2 regions of the Staphylococcus pseudoxylosus genome follow, and region 2 is predicted to be linked to the other one. Evidence: riboswitches for the same ligand, from Rfam matches in the RefSeq annotation. Region 2 holds a riboswitch; the other holds the start of a gene.
What was found. A riboswitch is a leader RNA that binds a small molecule or an ion and turns the genes downstream of it on or off. The one in region 2 is predicted to bind lysine.

Region 1 (8,406 bases), 270 kb from region 2:
ATTAAGACCTTGTTGTTGCATACGTTGACCAAATTCTTGAACCATACGGTCTAACTCAGTGTTAATCATTGCTTCTGGAACATCAATTGTAGCATTGTTTGCTGCTTTGTTAATTGCTTCTTCTTTTTGATTGTTTTCAGCGTCAGTTTCTTTTTGTTCAGTTAGACGTTTGCGTAAGTTTTCTTTAAATTCGTCAACAGTGTTCGCTTCTGCGTCTAATTCGTTAGCAATTTCGTCTGTTAATTCTGGAACATCTTTGAATTTAATTTCATTTACTTTAGTTTTGAAAGTAGCTTCTTTGCCAGCTAATTCTTCAGCGTGATACTCTTCTGGGAAAGTAACGTTAACGTCTTTCTCTTCACCAGTTTTAACGCCTACTAATTGTTCTTCAAATCCTGGGATAAATGAACCTGATCCAATTTCAAGATCATAGCCTTCAGCTTGTCCACCTTCAAATTGTTCGCCATCAACATAGCCGTCGAAATCGATATTAACAGTGTCGCCGTTTTCAATAGCGCCGTCTTCTTTAACTACCATTTCAGCTAAATGTCCTAATTGATGATCGATTGATTCTTGTAATTCTTCATCAGTTAGTTCAACGTTTTGTTTTTCAATTTCTAAACCTTTGTAATCACCTAATTGTACTTCTGGTTCTACAACAACATTTGCTTCAAATGTCATTTCGCTACCTTTTTCAATAGATGTTACATTAATTTCTGGTTGATCAACTGGTTTTATGCCAGTTTCATCTATAGCTTCACCATAAGCTTCTGGTAATAAGATATCAACTGCATCTTGATATAATGCTTCTACACCAAAGCGTTGTTCAAAGATTGGACGAGGTACTTTCCCTTTACGGAAGCCCGGTACGTTTATTTGTTTAACCACTTTTTTGAAAGCTTGATCAATTGCTTTGTCTACTTTTTCTGCTGGAACTGTAACGGTTAAAACACCTTCGTTACCTTCCTTTTTTTCCCAAGTTGCTGTCATGTATAAAAACCTCCATGATTATCCTATTTTATTTTTTCAACTTCACTATTATAGCACACGTCTATGCTCTACACAAACACTCTGTTTATAACACGTGATTTAAAATGTAAACTTGAAAATTTTCATTATAGCTACTTTCTTCCATTACCCGAAAATCAAATGATTAATTATTCTACACTATCAATGTTAGTTATGAATTTCACTACTTCATTTGACATATCTAAACTTTCTAAGCCTAGCATAGATTTAAAATAATTTACGTATGCTTCAATCCATACTGATTCTAATGCTATGCGTTCTAATTCTAATGGATAAAATAAAATCGCATGATTATTCATTAAGCGAAGCGCCTCTTCCATCATTTGTGGCGCACTATCTTCTATTTGATCAATTACTTTTGGTATTAAATTTGTTTTAAACACTGTATGTTCTAGTCCAGATAATTTGGCTGGAACAACTTCTATATTAAATCCAAATTTTTGAATTTGAATGATCTGATTGTAACCACCAAAACGTAAATATTCAAGCATTATACTTACCACATTGGGTGGCAAGCTCATTTCATTGATAATGTTGACCATCGTTTCCTGATATCTAAATTGGCTATGATCAATTAACGTTAATATAGTATTGATTTGTTCTCTAAGAGAGATCGCGTCGAAATTTTGCAACATATGTGTAGCATGTTCGTTATGTTTGTCGATTTGGCTTAATGCATATTCTTTAATTGGAAACAATTCCATACGTGTTCTATGATCATGAACTTCATCAATAATTTGATTAATAACTTCCACTACTTCAAAATACTGTCCTAGACCATTCAAACTTTTAATATAATACATCATCAAATCATCATACTTAGTCGTGCCTTGTTTTAATAAAATAATAGCTTCTTCACGTAGTTCGAGAAAATGTCCCATTTTATATAACATTGAACATTTTAGCAAAGACATTTGTTCATCTAATTCAAATTGTTCTTCAAAGTCTTCAAATAAGTTATAAGTATGCTCAAAATCGTTATCATTAAATGATTGCTTAATTTCTCTCACTAATTTATCTTTTGAACGTGGAAAAGGAATGATATCAGACATCTTCAGACACCCCTATTTTATAGCTTGTAATATTAAAGCGCTCCATGTTTCAAACTCATCATAATCTTCAATTTTACTTTGGTCTACCCACTTTATACGAAGTGTGTCAGTTTCCATAGCTTCTACGTCATTACTGTTTACATGAATTTTGAACACAACGCCCATATGAACCTCACCGACTTCATTCGTATCATCATTGATAAAACCTATGTAAGCTAAATTCTGAGACTTACTTTCTGATAAGCCTACTTCTTCTTCTAGTTCTCTTTGCGCATTAACTCTTAATATTTCATTAATTGACTCAGCACCTTTAACATCATTCATATGGCCACCTACACCAATAGATGATTGGCCGTGCAAACGGGATTCTCCTCCACCAGATAATCGTTCGTATACTAATAACTCATCGTTTTCATTTTCCAATATACAATAAGAAATTAACTGCTTATATGCTGGGTCTTCTTCCATATCTCCACGACGTTTAACTTCAAATTTAGAAAGTGTGTCAAAAATTTCTTGCCCTTTAACAGTATTTTTATCTAAGAAACCATTGAATTTATTCTTTTCATCATTAAATAAAATTTTTCTCGGAACTACTGTAATCATTTCATCGAATTTAGACATTAGTTTCTCCTCCATTTATGACTTCTAAGCTATTTTATCAAATGATGGTTATTTATCAAAATGATAATTCGTATCTTAAAATACAATCAAATCAATTCATCGGCGCTTATGTCACATATATATTTAAAACTGCGTAATAAAAAAATAAGGAGTGCGACAGAAATCTATTTTTTATAATAGTATTTCTGTCGCACTCCCTCTATAATTAGATACTATTTTAAAGCATCTTTAGCTTTAGTTACTAACTCAGCGAAAGCTTTTTCGTCTGAAATAGCAATTTCTGAAAGCATTTTACGGTTAATGTCGATTTCAGCTTTTTTCAAACCGTTCATAAGTCTTGAATAACTCATGTCATGTTGACGAGCTGCTGCGTTGATACGTGTAATCCATAATTTACGGAAATCACGCTTTCTTTGACGACGGTCACGGAATGCATATTGACCTGATTTCATAACTTGTTGTTTTGCAACTTTATATAATGTACGTTTTGAACCGAAGTAACCTTTAGCTAATTTAATCGTCTTTTTACGACGCGCTCTTGTTACTGTTCCACCTTTAACTCGTGGCATAATAAATTCCTCCTCTAAATATGTTCAATCTTTCAAATTGATACGTTATGACATTTTAATCATTATTTTTTGTATGCTAATAATTGTTTTACGCGTTTCATATCTGATTTAGATACTAATGAAGCTTTACGTAATTTACGTTTTTGTTTAGTTGTTTTGTTTGCAAACATATGAGATGTGAAAGCTCTAGAACGTTTTAATTTACCTGAACCAGTTCTTTTAACACGTTTAGCTGCTCCACGGTGTGTTTTCATTTTAGGCATGATTCATTTCCTCCTGTAATATCTTCTTATTATTTTTCATTGATTGGACTTAATGTAATAAACATTTGACGTCCATCCATTTTTGGTCTTTGTTCAACTGTAGCGATATCTTTACATTCATCTGCAAATTTCTCTAAAACACGTTGACCAATTTCTTTATGCGTAATCGCACGACCTCTGAAACGAATTGAAACTTTACATTTGTCGCCTTTTTCTAAGAATTTACGTCCATTCTTCAACTTAGTTTGGAAGTCATGTTCCTCAATAGTTGGGCTTAAACGTATTTCTTTAAGGTTAATTGTTTTTTGTTTTTTCTTCATTTCTTTTTCTTTTTTCTGTTGTTCAAATTTATATTTACCATAATCCATAATTCTAGCAACAGGTGGTTTAGCATTCGGAGCCATGATGACTACGTCTAAACCTACTCTATCTGCCATTTCTAGAGCTTCTGTCTTAGTTTTTACACCAATTTGTTCTCCGTCTTGACCGATTAAGCGTAATTCTTTTGCACGAATCTTTTCGTTAACTTGAGTCTGATCTTTTGCTATGGTTGACACCTCCAAGATTTTTACGAAATTATCCCAAGCAAAAAGAGCGAGTATATAATATACCCGCTCTCCTCTACGCATGACTACATCATGCATATATAAGACCTGCCAACAGCTTTTGCGTCGCAACAGGTGAGAAGCGGGAGCTTCTACTTGGTTCGTTTCGTATTCAACGTTACCTAGCATAACAACAATAATGACATTAGTCAACTGTTTTTTTACTATTTATTAATTTCATCCATATCAACATCTTGACGTAAATCTACTTGTTCTAACGGAATGATTTTCGTTCTGTATCTCAATTTATGATAAATGAAAAATGCTAAAAATACAGGTATACCCATATAAGTTATAACGAATCTATTTAAATTGAAATCACCCGTTTTTATAAAGTCTACGTCTTGCCCTATTATAACAAGTACACAGAGTACACCTGCAAATATTGGACCGAACGGGAATAACTTAGCTTTGTATTTTAATTTTGATTTATCATAATTTTGTTTATCAAATGCTTTTCTAAATCTATAATGGCTGACTGCAATACCAACCCATGCGATAAATCCTGTCATACCACTAGCAGCAACAATATATTCATAAGCGTCACCACTTAAATGTTGTAATACAAATATACCTATTACGATAAGCGCTGTGACTAATAATGATACATAAGGCACACCATATTTGTTTGTTTTACCAAATACAGGATATGCTAATTTATCTTTACTCATTGAATACAACATACGCGTTGATGCGTACATACCTGAGTTACCCGCAGATAGAACTGAAGTCAATATTACAGCATTCATAAATGATGCCGCAAATGCTAATCCTGCATTTTGGAATACAAGCGTAAATGGAGATGTTGAAATATCGTCGCCTCCACCCATTAATGCTGCACTGTCATAAGGAATTAACATACCAATAACAAAAATTGCCATAATATAGAAAATCAATATTCTCCAAAACACTTGTTTAATTGCTTTTGGTACAGCGCGTTCTGGATTTTCTGATTCACCTGCAGTTATACCAATCAATTCAGTTCCTTGGAAGGAGAATCCAGCAACTAAGAATACACCTAAGATAGTTAATAGGCTACCTCCTAGTCCATCACCTAGTATTGGTCCGCCACCTTTAGTAAAGGTATCAAAACCAACAAATTCTCCACCCATAATACCTAAGATGGTTAGTAAACCAATTCCTATGAATATGATAACGGTAACTACTTTAATTAATGCAAACCAGTATTCACTTTCACCATATACGCGAACAGATAATGCATTAAGCCCAAAAATAATTAATAAAAATAGACAACTCCAAGCCCAAGCTGGCATCCCGGTTAAAGGTGTCCAATATTGTATAACTTGCGCTGCAATTGTAACATCTGCCGCAACCGTGATAACCCAGTTGAACCAATAATTCCAACCTAATGCAAATCCTAGTGAAGGATCAACAAAACGTGTTGCGTAAGTACTAAATGATCCCGACACTGGTAAATATGTCGCCATTTCTCCTAATGACGTCATAAGGAAGAAGACCATTGCCCCAATAATTGCATAGGCTAGTAATGCACCTAAGGCTCCGGCATCGTGAATCGCTCCACCTGAAGTCATAAATAGCCCTGTTCCAATACATCCACCAATCGCAATCATGGAAATATGACGATCTTTTAGTCCTCTTTGAACTCCATTGCTTTGATTTTCTTGTTTTGCCATAGAAGTGTCCTTTCTTTAAACTTAGAGGTTAACTTACTATATGATTAAAGCATTCAATTTTTACTATGAAAAATCTAAACGCAGCGCAAATATTTGCAAAACCGCATTCACAATAATTTTCACTCAATCCCGTAAAAGTATTAATTTTAATCATTCAACCAAAACAAAATGGTTGCATACCTATTAGATATGCAACCATTTTAATAATAGCATTTATATAGGTAGCACATCACATATGTGACAGTCCAGTTTCTTTCGATAACTGTCCCAACTGATATTGTGTCAATGGTCAATACCAGTTTCGGCATTTTTACCTTTCATGAATTCAACATACGTCCCATACGGCTTCTGAATACTTACTCTTTAAAAATGCAACCTCTAACTCAAATTTAATTTTATTTTAACTCACTAACCTGTAATATACATGATTTCTACATTACTTTCAAGACTATCTTTGTTTTTTCAATCTAATCTCATCGACCAAGTTCCAAATAAACTCGTCTTTCTCTATAGTTTCTTGATCTTGCGAGCCATATTTCCTCACATTCACTTCACTATTTTCTACCTCTTTATCGCCTACGACAAGTTGATATGGAATTTTTTGCATTTGTGCTTCTCTAATTTTATAACCCATTTTTTCATTTCTGTCATCAATTTCAACTCGAACACCTTGTGACTTAAGCTCATCTTGAATAAGTCTCGCATAATCATAATGTAAATCAACATTTACAGGGATGATTTCTACTTGTTTAGGTGCTAACCAAGTTGGGAAAGCTCCTTTTGTTTCTTCAGTTAAAAACGCAACAAAACGTTCCATAGTTGAAACAACACCACGATGTATAACAACTGGTCTATGTTGTTCTCCATCATTACCAATATAAGTTAAATCAAATTTTTGTGGTAATAAGAAATCAAGTTGTGCTGTAGATAATGTTTCTTCTTTACCCATTGCAGTTTGTACTTGTACATCTAGTTTCGGACCATAGAATGCCGCTTCACCAATGGCTTCTTCATAATCTAAGCCTAACTCATCAACAGCTTCCTTCAACATGCTCTCTGCTCTATTCCACATTTCATCGTCATCGAAGTATTTCTCTTTGTCCTCTGGATCTCTATAACTTAGTCTGAAGCTATAGTTTTCAAAGTTAAAGTCTTTATATACATCAATAATTAGATTAACAACACGTTTAAATTCTTCTTTAATTTGATCCGGACGAACAAAGATATGCGCATCATTTAGAGTCATACCACGTACACGTTGTAAACCTGACACAGCTCCACTTGCTTCATAACGGTGCATTGTGCCTAATTCAGCAATTCTTATTGGCAATTCACGATATGAATGTGGTTTATTAGCATAAATCATCATATGATGTGGACAATTCATTGGTCTAAGCACCATTTCTTCATGCTCATCAAGTTTCATTGTTGGGAACATATCCTCTTGATAATGATCCCAGTGACCAGATGTTTTATATAAATCAACATTAGCCATAACCGGTGTGTAAACATGGTCATAGCCCATGCTCACTTCTTTGTCTACGATGTAACGTTCAATTTCTCGACGGATTGTTGCACCGTTTGGTAACCAAAGTGGTAAACCAGCGCCTACCAATGGATTGTTTGAGAATAGCTCTAGTTCCTTACCAATTTTACGATGATCACGTTCTTTTCTTTCTTCAAGCATTTGTAAGTGTGCTTTCAAATCCTTTTTATCGAAAAATGCTGTACCATAAATACGTTGTAGCATTTTGTTGTTACTATCACCACGCCAATAAGCTCCAGCTGTCGATAATAGTTTAAATTCTTTAATTTTTGAAGTTGAAGGTACATGTACACCACGACATAAATCTGTAAATTCACCTTGAGTGTATAATGTGACATTTTCATCTTCAGGAATTGCATTTATAAGTTCTAATTTATAAGGGTCTTCTGAGAAAAATGCTTTAGCTTCATTACGAGAAACAACCTTACGCTCTATTGGGTAATTCTCATTAACAATCTGTTTCATTGTCTTTTCAATTTTCTCAAAATCATCCGAAGAAAGACTCTCTTCCATATCAAAGTCATAATAAAAACCACCTTCAATTACGGGACCAACACCAAAGTTTACATTTCCATATAAACGTTTTAATGCTTGTGCCATAAGATGGGCTGTTGAATGTCGTAACACTTCCAAAGCTTCATCTGTACCAGGTGTAACGATTTCAATATCGCCATCTTCTTCAATTGGTCTAGTTAAATCAATTAGTTGACCATTCAACTTTCCAGCTACGGCTTTTTTTCTTAATCCTGGACTTATTGATTGTGCTATATCTTCTGTTGTTGTGCCTTTATCAAACACTTTCGCATTACCATCTGGAAATTTTATATTAATTTGGTCCATTTAACATTCCTCCTATTTATTCAAGCACTTAAATCAAAGCGAAATACAATTTATCAATAATCGCAGAGAAAATAAAAAGACCCCATCCCTATAAAGGGACGAGGTCTTCGTGGTACCACCCTAAATTAAAACTTTTCTGCATAAATACAAAATAGCTTCTCTCTACGTAAGATAACGGTCTTGAGCCGGATGTTCATTACAACATCACTGACGAAGGAGTAAT
Region 2 (8,406 bases):
TTAATGATTGTTGAATGACTGTTTCGTCTATCGTACTATATGGTCTTGATCCGTACAAAGCAATACCTACACGTGCATGTGTATGATTAGGAAATATACCTTCTTCTCTATAATAACTTGCGCTATTTTGAGCATGAATCATATCAAATTGGTAGTTTTCAGCTAATAATGCTTCTACAATATCTAACCAAGCCGCACGTTCAATTTTATAATCAGTCACATCAAATTCATCTGCATAGCCAAAATGGGTCCACAAACCCACAATATTCATTTTATTTGTATATTGATTTTGCTCATGATGTGAAAGTAGTTCTTTAATTTCAGCTATCGTCTTCAGTCCTGAACGATGTAATAAATTCTCATATTCTATATGTACTTGTATATCATATAGTTCATTTAAATTCTCATAATAAAATGATAGGGAAGGTAAAGTCATTTGGATGTTATAGGCACGTACTTTATCAAATTCATAGACAGCATTCATTAAAAAAATAGTGGCATCTGGAGCTAGTTTACGAATCCGTATAGCTTCTCTTAATGAAGTCGTGCTAAATGTATTAATACCTATTGCCAAAAATTGTGTCACTGCAAACTCTAATCCATAATGATATGCATTATTTTTAACGACTGCCATCAATTGGTTGTCTTGTTTTACATTTTCAGCGTTTTTTCGAAACTTTGCTGTATCCACAGACCAAATAGCTGTCATTTTACACGCACCTCACTGTAAACATTTAATATTTGTTCATAATAATCAGCAATTCTAATAAGCATATGTTCATTAAAATTCAAATGAGAGGTATGTAATCCCGTAACAAATCCTTTGGATTCATCCCGTACACCTACAAAAACAAAATAACTTGGAGCTAATTGACTATAAAAGCTAAAATCTTCTCCAAATAAATATGGCGTAGGTTTATCAATCACTTCAAATTTCGCATTTCTCAAACCAGTTTCTACATGTTTACGCAAATTCGGATCATTATAAGTAGGGGGATAACCTTCTTCAAATTTCACTTCACAGTCAACATTGAATAATAATTTTACACTTTCTGCAATTTTAGTCATTTGTTGCTTAACTATTTCTAAATCATTAATATCATAAGTACGAATAGTACCTTCCAAATATCCATGACTAGGTACCGTATTAATAGCTTCTCCAGCTTCAAAATGCCCCATATGAACTATATTTCGTTTCAAACCATTCAAATGATATTGTTGAATTTGACCAACTTGACCCAGTACATGTTGCAATGCCTCTCCACAAGAATATCCTTGCTCTTTATCTGCTACATGACTTGATAAACCATTTAAATAAAATCTATATTCTGTAGCACTTGCAGTAATTTCTTCGTCTCTAATGACAACACGGCCTTCATTTTCAAATGGCATCACATGGACACCAAAAACAGCCTCAATAGGGTAATCACTAAATGCACCGGCTCTAATTAATCGATTTGCGCCACCACCTGTTTCTTCAGCAGGTTGAAAGATAAAGACAATATTTTGAGGAAGTTCACCACGATCAGCTATGGCTTTACAACGTTTGACAAAGAGCATTAACGCCGTTGTATGCCCATCATGCCCACATGCATGCATCACATTATCCGTTTTACTTTTAAAATCTATATCATTTTCTTCAAAGATTGGCAATGCATCGATATCTGCTCGATAAGCAATTGTGTGTTCGCCATTACCAGGTAAGTATGCAATAATCCCTGTATCAAGAGGTCTTTGATAAACGACTCCCAATTCTTCTAAAAAGTTAGCGATATATTCAGTTGTTTTATATTCATGTAAGCTCAATTCTGGATGTTGATGCAAGTAACGTCTATGTGTTGTAACAAATTCTAACTCATTCATCAAAATCAAATCCTTTTAGTTAAAGTTATATTTAGACTCTACTTCGTTCGCACAAGCCTATTATGTATCGTTTTATATTATAAAAATGAGGAGGTAAGACGACCTTGTAATATATGAAATCACTACCACATAGAACAAGTTGAGACAATATAATAAATTTTATGCTGTCTCGTCTAAACCTCCCATTTTGCTATTTCAACATTCACTTAAATTTTATCACTATGTTTTCATTTAAATGAATATCTTTTATTTTAATTAAGTATTAGTCATTTAATTTTCTTAACGCTGAAACAATCTCACGTTTTGAATCTTCAACTTCGCTTGTTTGTTTAATGACTTTTGCTGGTGTACCAGCTACTACAGAACCTTCCGGTACATCTTGTGTTACGATTGCGCCAGCCGCAACAATAGAACCTTTACCAACACGAACACCTTCAAGAATTACTGCATTTGCACCAATTAACACATCATCTTCAATGACTACTGGTGATGCGCTTGGTGGTTCTATTACTCCTGCTAATACTGCACCAGCTCCAACGTGAACATTTTTACCAGTTGTAGCACGCCCACCAAGCGTTGCATTCATATCTACCATAGTACCTTCACCAACTACAGCTCCGATATTAATCGTAGCACCCATCATGATTACTGCACCATCTTCAATAATCGCTTGTTCGCGAATAAAAGCACCAGGTTCAATTCGTGCATTAGTGTTTGTTAAATCTTTCAATGGAATTGCAGAGTTGCGACGATCCATTTCCACTTCTAATTCATCAATACTTGATTGGTTGCTTTCGTAAAATTGTTTCCATTCGTCAGCTTCACAAAAGATTACTTTTGAATCAGCGGAACCAAAGACTTTAAAACTTTCAGGGAAGCTCACATTTTCAAAGTTTCCATTTGCATAGACTTTTAGTGGTGTAGATTTTTTTGCATCACTTATAAATTGAATAATTTCTTCTGCCGTTAAATGTTGTACCATAATTAAATACGCTCCTTAGGGTTTATAGGTTGTCAAATGTATAATAGTCATTTGCTTTATTGATTAATTTTTCTGCTGCGCCAATTGCACCATTGGCAAAAATATCTTTAGACTGTGCACGATGAGTTATTTCAATCGTTTCATCTGTACCAGCAAAAAGTATATCATGTTGTCCTACGATAGTACCTCCACGAATTGAATGAACGCCAATTTCATCTTGAGTACGCTTTTCATTGTTTTCATGTCTATCATAAACTGGTGTAGATTGTGTACGTAATGATTCAATAACATCGTAAAGTTTAACTAGTGTACCACTTGGTGCGTCAACTTTTTTATTATGGTGAGCTTCTGTAAGCTCAATATCAAAGTCTTCGAGCAATGGTACAGCTGCTTCTAAAATTTTAGTTAGTGCATGAACACCATAACTCATGTTTGCACTGAAAAATACAGGCATACGATGGCTTAATTCTTTTAGTTTATCAATAATTGTATCTTTTTCACCAGTGGTCGCAATTACCAATGGTAAAGTGAAATCTTCCTCTAATAGAGGTAATAACAATTCAGGGTTAGAAAAATCAATAGCAACGTCTGCGTCTTTAACATCCGTAATATGTTGATAAGTAGGGTAAGGGTATGCTTTAGTTTCATCTCTTACAATTAGCCCTACAATTTCATGTCCTTTTTCTTCAGCTAATCTAGCAACACGTTGATTCATTGCGCCATAGCCAATAAGTACTACTTTCATGCTTTTTCACCTGCTTTAAAATTTTCATAAGCTTGTTCTAATGCTTCTCGTTCACCGTCTTCAAGTGGAACTAATGGTAAACGGACTTCATAATTTCCAAACCCTTCCAATGCTGTTAATAATTTTATTGGAATAGGGTTTACATCCACTGATAGGGCATCAAGCAAGGTTTGAATTGGTTGAAATTGCGTTTCAATATTTTCCCCATTTTGTTTAGCATCGTATAATGCTTGGAATGATTTCGGAATCACATTTGCAACAACTGAAATCACGCCGTGACCATCTTTATTAAAATATTCAACCACATTATCGTCATTCCCACTATATAAAGCGAACTCATCTAGGTTTAGACGTTTTTTTAAATCGTCTAAATAATCAAAATCATTTGTTGCATCTTTTAGTGCGACGATATACTCATTTTGACTTAAAGTTTCGACTGTTTCTGCGTCAATTGTCATATTCGTACGAGAGGGCACATTATATAAAACGACTGGTAATTTAACTGCATCAGCAATTGTCGTAAAATGTGCAATTAAACCACGTTGGTTTGTTTTATTATAGTAGGGCGTAATCAACATGATTGCATCTGCGCCTAATTCTCTAGCACGTACGGAAGCTTGAATAGATTTTTGTGTATTGTTAGTACCTGTCCCTGCAATTACCGGTACTCGACCATCTACATGATTAATGACAATTTCTAATATTTGATCTTTCTCATCTTCAGTAAGTGTAGGGTTTTCCGCAGTAGTACCATTGACTACGATAGATTTCGTATCGTTCTCTATTAAATAATCAACATGTCTTCTAATGGCTTCATAGTCTACTTCATTGTGTGTGAATGGCGTTGCTAAAGCTACACCAACACCTTCAAAAATGTGTCCCATCTTATTTAACTCCTTTCAAGCTCATCACTTGTTCAAGAATTTGTACTGCATTTAATGCTGCACCTTTCAATAAGTTATCAGAAGTACACCAAACGTGGAATGTATTATCTAAACTATCATCACGACGAATACGTCCTACAAAGATTTCATCTTTATTAGTAGAATGTATCGCTAATGGGTATTCATTATTCTGTGGATTATCTACAAGTACAACACGATCATCATTTTCAAACAATGCTTGTATTGCTTCAACTGTCGCTTCTTGTTCTAATGTTACACTCATGTGTACGCTGTGACTATCTTGTACTGGTACACGAACACAAGTCGCTGTAACTTTTAAGTCATCTACATTTAAGATTTTACGTGTTTCATCAATCATTTTTTGTTCTTCTTTTGTATACCCATCTTCAAGGAAACTATCTATATGTGGTAACACATTATTATAAATTGGATGTGGGTAAGCTTCAGGTGCTTTGCCATTTGCACCTTCTGCTAAATCTGCCTTACCTTTAACACCAGATCCAGATACTGCTTGATAAGTTGTGTATGCTACGCGTTTCAAACCATAAGTTTCTTGTAATGGTTTAAGTGGCACAACTGATTGAATCGTAGAACAGTTAGGATTTGCAATGATCTTTCTATCTAATTTAGGTTCATTGACTTCTGGTACGATTAAATCGATGCCTTCAGTCATTCTCCATTGGCTGGAGTTATCAATAACAATAGCGCCTGCTTCTTCAAAGATAGGTGAGAAGTGCTCACTTGTACTACCACCAGCGCTCATCAATACATAATCAAATGATTCTCTAGCCGCATCTTCAGTTAACTCTCTAACTGTATACGTTTGACCTTGGAATTCTACTTGTTGTCCAGCTGAACGTGCTGATGAAAATAGCACCAATTCATCAAACGGAATCTCTTTTCTATCAATAGTTTCTAACATTTTTCTTCCTACTAAACCAGTTGCACCTGCAATTGCTAATCTTGTCATATACAATACACTCCAATGTTATTTTTTTAATAGTACTATAATTTTGAAAATTCAGATATCAAAAGCTTGATAAAGGGTTTGAACAGCACGTTCACCATTCATAGCATCAATAACACATGAAATACTAATTTCTGAAGTTGTTGTTTGATAAAATGAAATATCATTTTCAATCAATGTTTTGAATGCTTTTGAAGCTACGCCCGACATGTCTCTCATGCCAGAACCAATTAGAGAGAGTTTAACGTAATCTTCATTTATCTTAAAGTCTAACGCACTAAATGATTCTTTTAAAGACTCTAAAATCGTTGAAATTTGTATGACATCTGTATCTTTAATCGTAAATGACATTTGTAATCCTTCCAAATTAACGATTTGCGATATCATATCAACATTAACAGAACCATCTTCTAAATGGTTGAATAATGCAGTTAATAATTTGTTATCGGGTAGAGGATAACTAATTGTAACGTGCATCATATGCGTATCTAACGCAACACCTGTAACGGCTTTTCTTTCTAATATTTCAGTTTGGGGCATAATCCATGTTCCTTTCACATTTGATAAAGTTCTTCCTAAGTATAGTGGAATACTGTAATTGTTTGCCAATTCTACACTTCTTGTTTCAAGCACACCTGCACCTAAAGCACTCATCTCCATCATTTCTTCATAAGAGACATAGTCCAAACGTTTAGCATCCTTATAAAGTCTTGGATCTGTAGCATAAACACCATCAACATCTGTATATATTTCGCAAGCTATGTTATTACTTGCTGCTAATGCGACTGCTGTAGTATCTGATCCACCACGACCTAATGTAGTTACTTCAAAGTTATCATTAATACCTTGAAAACCTGCTATGACTAAAATGTCATTTTCGGTAAAAGCTTGCTCGAATGTATCAGGATCAATTTCTGCTATACGGCTCTTCAAATGATGTCCAACAGTTTTAATACCTGCTTGATAACCAGTCATGGCTTTGGCATTAATACCAATATCATTTAAAACCATCGATAAATAAGAAACTGTTTGTTGTTCTCCTGTGGTAAGTAAGAGGGCAAGTTCCTGATCTTTAGGACTACTAGTTAAAGTAGAAACGTTAGCCATTAATTCATCTGTTGTTTTACCCATAGCACTTACAACCACAATTAATTGTTCACCTTGTTCAACTCTTAACCTAAGCATTTCGGCAATATTTTTTATTTTAGTAAAATCACTTACTGAAGAACCTCCAAATTTCAAAACACTTCTTTCCAATTTCTATATCCTCCTCAACGAATAGGGGAGAATCACAGTATTATAAAAAAAGAACAAGTTCGGAATGCGAACCTGTTCTATAATATATATACAAGTGATGCACTCCATTATTTTAAAATAATGACAGACTCTTAGCTCTTAACCATAAAGTCCAACGTGTTATAAGCTGCTATTATAACTGTTTCGGCATCTCACCCTTTCAAAATTAGCTGCTAGCAGGCAGGTTCTTCTAATAATTACTAATGATTGATGCGCCTCATCAAAACCATATTTAATTTTTTGTTTATGATACACATTATACATAGGCTTGCATATACTGTAAACCGCTTTTACCAAGTTTTTTTAATTTACTGAAAAATCCAACACTTTATAACTCCTTTTTGCAACTTATGTGTAAAAAGTGTTGCAAATCAATTCGCATTCACATTTTCAAATTATAATAATGGGCGTTACAGTAGATTAAAATTCTTCATATACTGCCGGATCTTGTCCTTTTAATCTGCCGTCTTTTTGAGTTAACGCATTTATTTTTTCGATATCATCATGCTCTAAAGTGAAATCAAAAACCTCTTTATTTTGAATTTGTCTAGCAATAGAAGTTGCTTTTGGAATAGGTACTACACCATTTTGAATATGCCATCTCAAAATAATTTGAGGAATGGTTTTATCATATTTTTCTGCTATCACTTCAATATCCTTATCATTTATAACTTCTGAAGCGCGACCAAGAGGGCTCCAAGCTTGCGTAATAATTCCTTTTTCATTATGATATCTAATCATATCTTGTTGATTAAAATAAGGATGTAATTCTATTTGGTTAACCGAAGGCAGGACTCCTGTTTCTTGTTCTAACGTTTCAATATGCTCAGGCAAGAAATTACACACACCAATAGATTTAATTAATCCAGCATTGCGAGCATCAATCATCGCTTGCCAAGCCTCAACAAATTTACCGTGTCTTGGGTTTGGCCAATGTATTAAGTATAAATCGATATATTCCACATTCAGACGATAAATCGATTCTTGAATAGCAATCAATGCTGCATTGTAGTCTTGGTAACGTCCAGGAAGTTTAGAAGTTACAATAATTTGGTCTCTTGAAACATGACTCTGTTCAATCGCTTTACCAACGGTGCCTTCATTCTCATAATTGTATGCAGTATCTAATAAACGATAACCTTGATTTAACGCACTTACAATCGCATGCATCCCTGATACACCATTTAACTTATATGTACCAAACCCTATTTGAGGTATTATCTTGCCGTCAATCATATCTAAATTTTGCATTTTCAAATTCCTCCTAGCTTAAACTTATAATAATTATATAATGCTTGAAAAGCATTTCAAAGTAATTGGCCCTTACAACATTTGTTTTACAATTATCAAAAGGGGAGTAATAAAAAGTCTGCCAGATTATAATTATAACCCGGCAGACAAATATATTTTCATATTTTTAATTATTAATTAACAATCATTATTTATTTCGTTAATACACCAGTTTCTTCTAAATAAGCTTGGTATGATATCTCTTTAGATACAGCTCCAGCTGGATTTAAGTCGATTACACGATTTGCGATTGTATTGATAAATTCAAAGTCATATGAAGTGAAAATAAGAGAACCCTTAAAGTTCTTCAAGCCATCATTTACAGCAGTGATACTTTCTAAGTCTAAGTGGTTTGTAG

Region 1: another riboswitch for lysine. It lies ahead of LG295_RS06330 (amino acid permease); the one in region 2 lies ahead of LG295_RS07695 (aspartate kinase).

The regions. Positions count from the first base shown of each region.
Region 1 is NZ_CP085024.1:1,321,772-1,330,177, reverse strand. It holds gene tig (trigger factor) at 1-990, opposite strand, end outside; gene LG295_RS06355 (hypothetical protein) at 1,158-2,081, opposite strand; gene LG295_RS06350 (NUDIX domain-containing protein) at 2,094-2,705, opposite strand; gene rplT (50S ribosomal protein L20) at 2,918-3,274, opposite strand; gene rpmI (50S ribosomal protein L35) at 3,337-3,537, opposite strand; gene infC (translation initiation factor IF-3) at 3,567-4,094, opposite strand; ribosomal protein L20 leader region at 4,118-4,246, opposite strand; gene LG295_RS06330 (amino acid permease) at 4,307-5,797, opposite strand; lysine riboswitch at 6,012-6,186, opposite strand; gene thrS (threonine--tRNA ligase) at 6,246-8,183, opposite strand.
Region 2 is NZ_CP085024.1:1,589,249-1,597,654, forward strand. It holds gene LG295_RS07665 (alanine racemase) at 1-709, opposite strand, end outside; gene LG295_RS07670 (amidohydrolase) at 706-1,863, opposite strand; gene dapD (2,3,4,5-tetrahydropyridine-2,6-dicarboxylate N-acetyltransferase) at 2,126-2,845, opposite strand; gene dapB (4-hydroxy-tetrahydrodipicolinate reductase) at 2,868-3,590, opposite strand; gene dapA (4-hydroxy-tetrahydrodipicolinate synthase) at 3,587-4,474, opposite strand; gene LG295_RS07690 (aspartate-semialdehyde dehydrogenase) at 4,476-5,465, opposite strand; gene LG295_RS07695 (aspartate kinase) at 5,517-6,719, opposite strand; lysine riboswitch at 6,809-6,987, opposite strand; gene LG295_RS07700 (aldo/keto reductase) at 7,179-8,009, opposite strand; gene LG295_RS07705 (ABC-F family ATP-binding cassette domain-containing protein) at 8,201-8,406, opposite strand, start outside.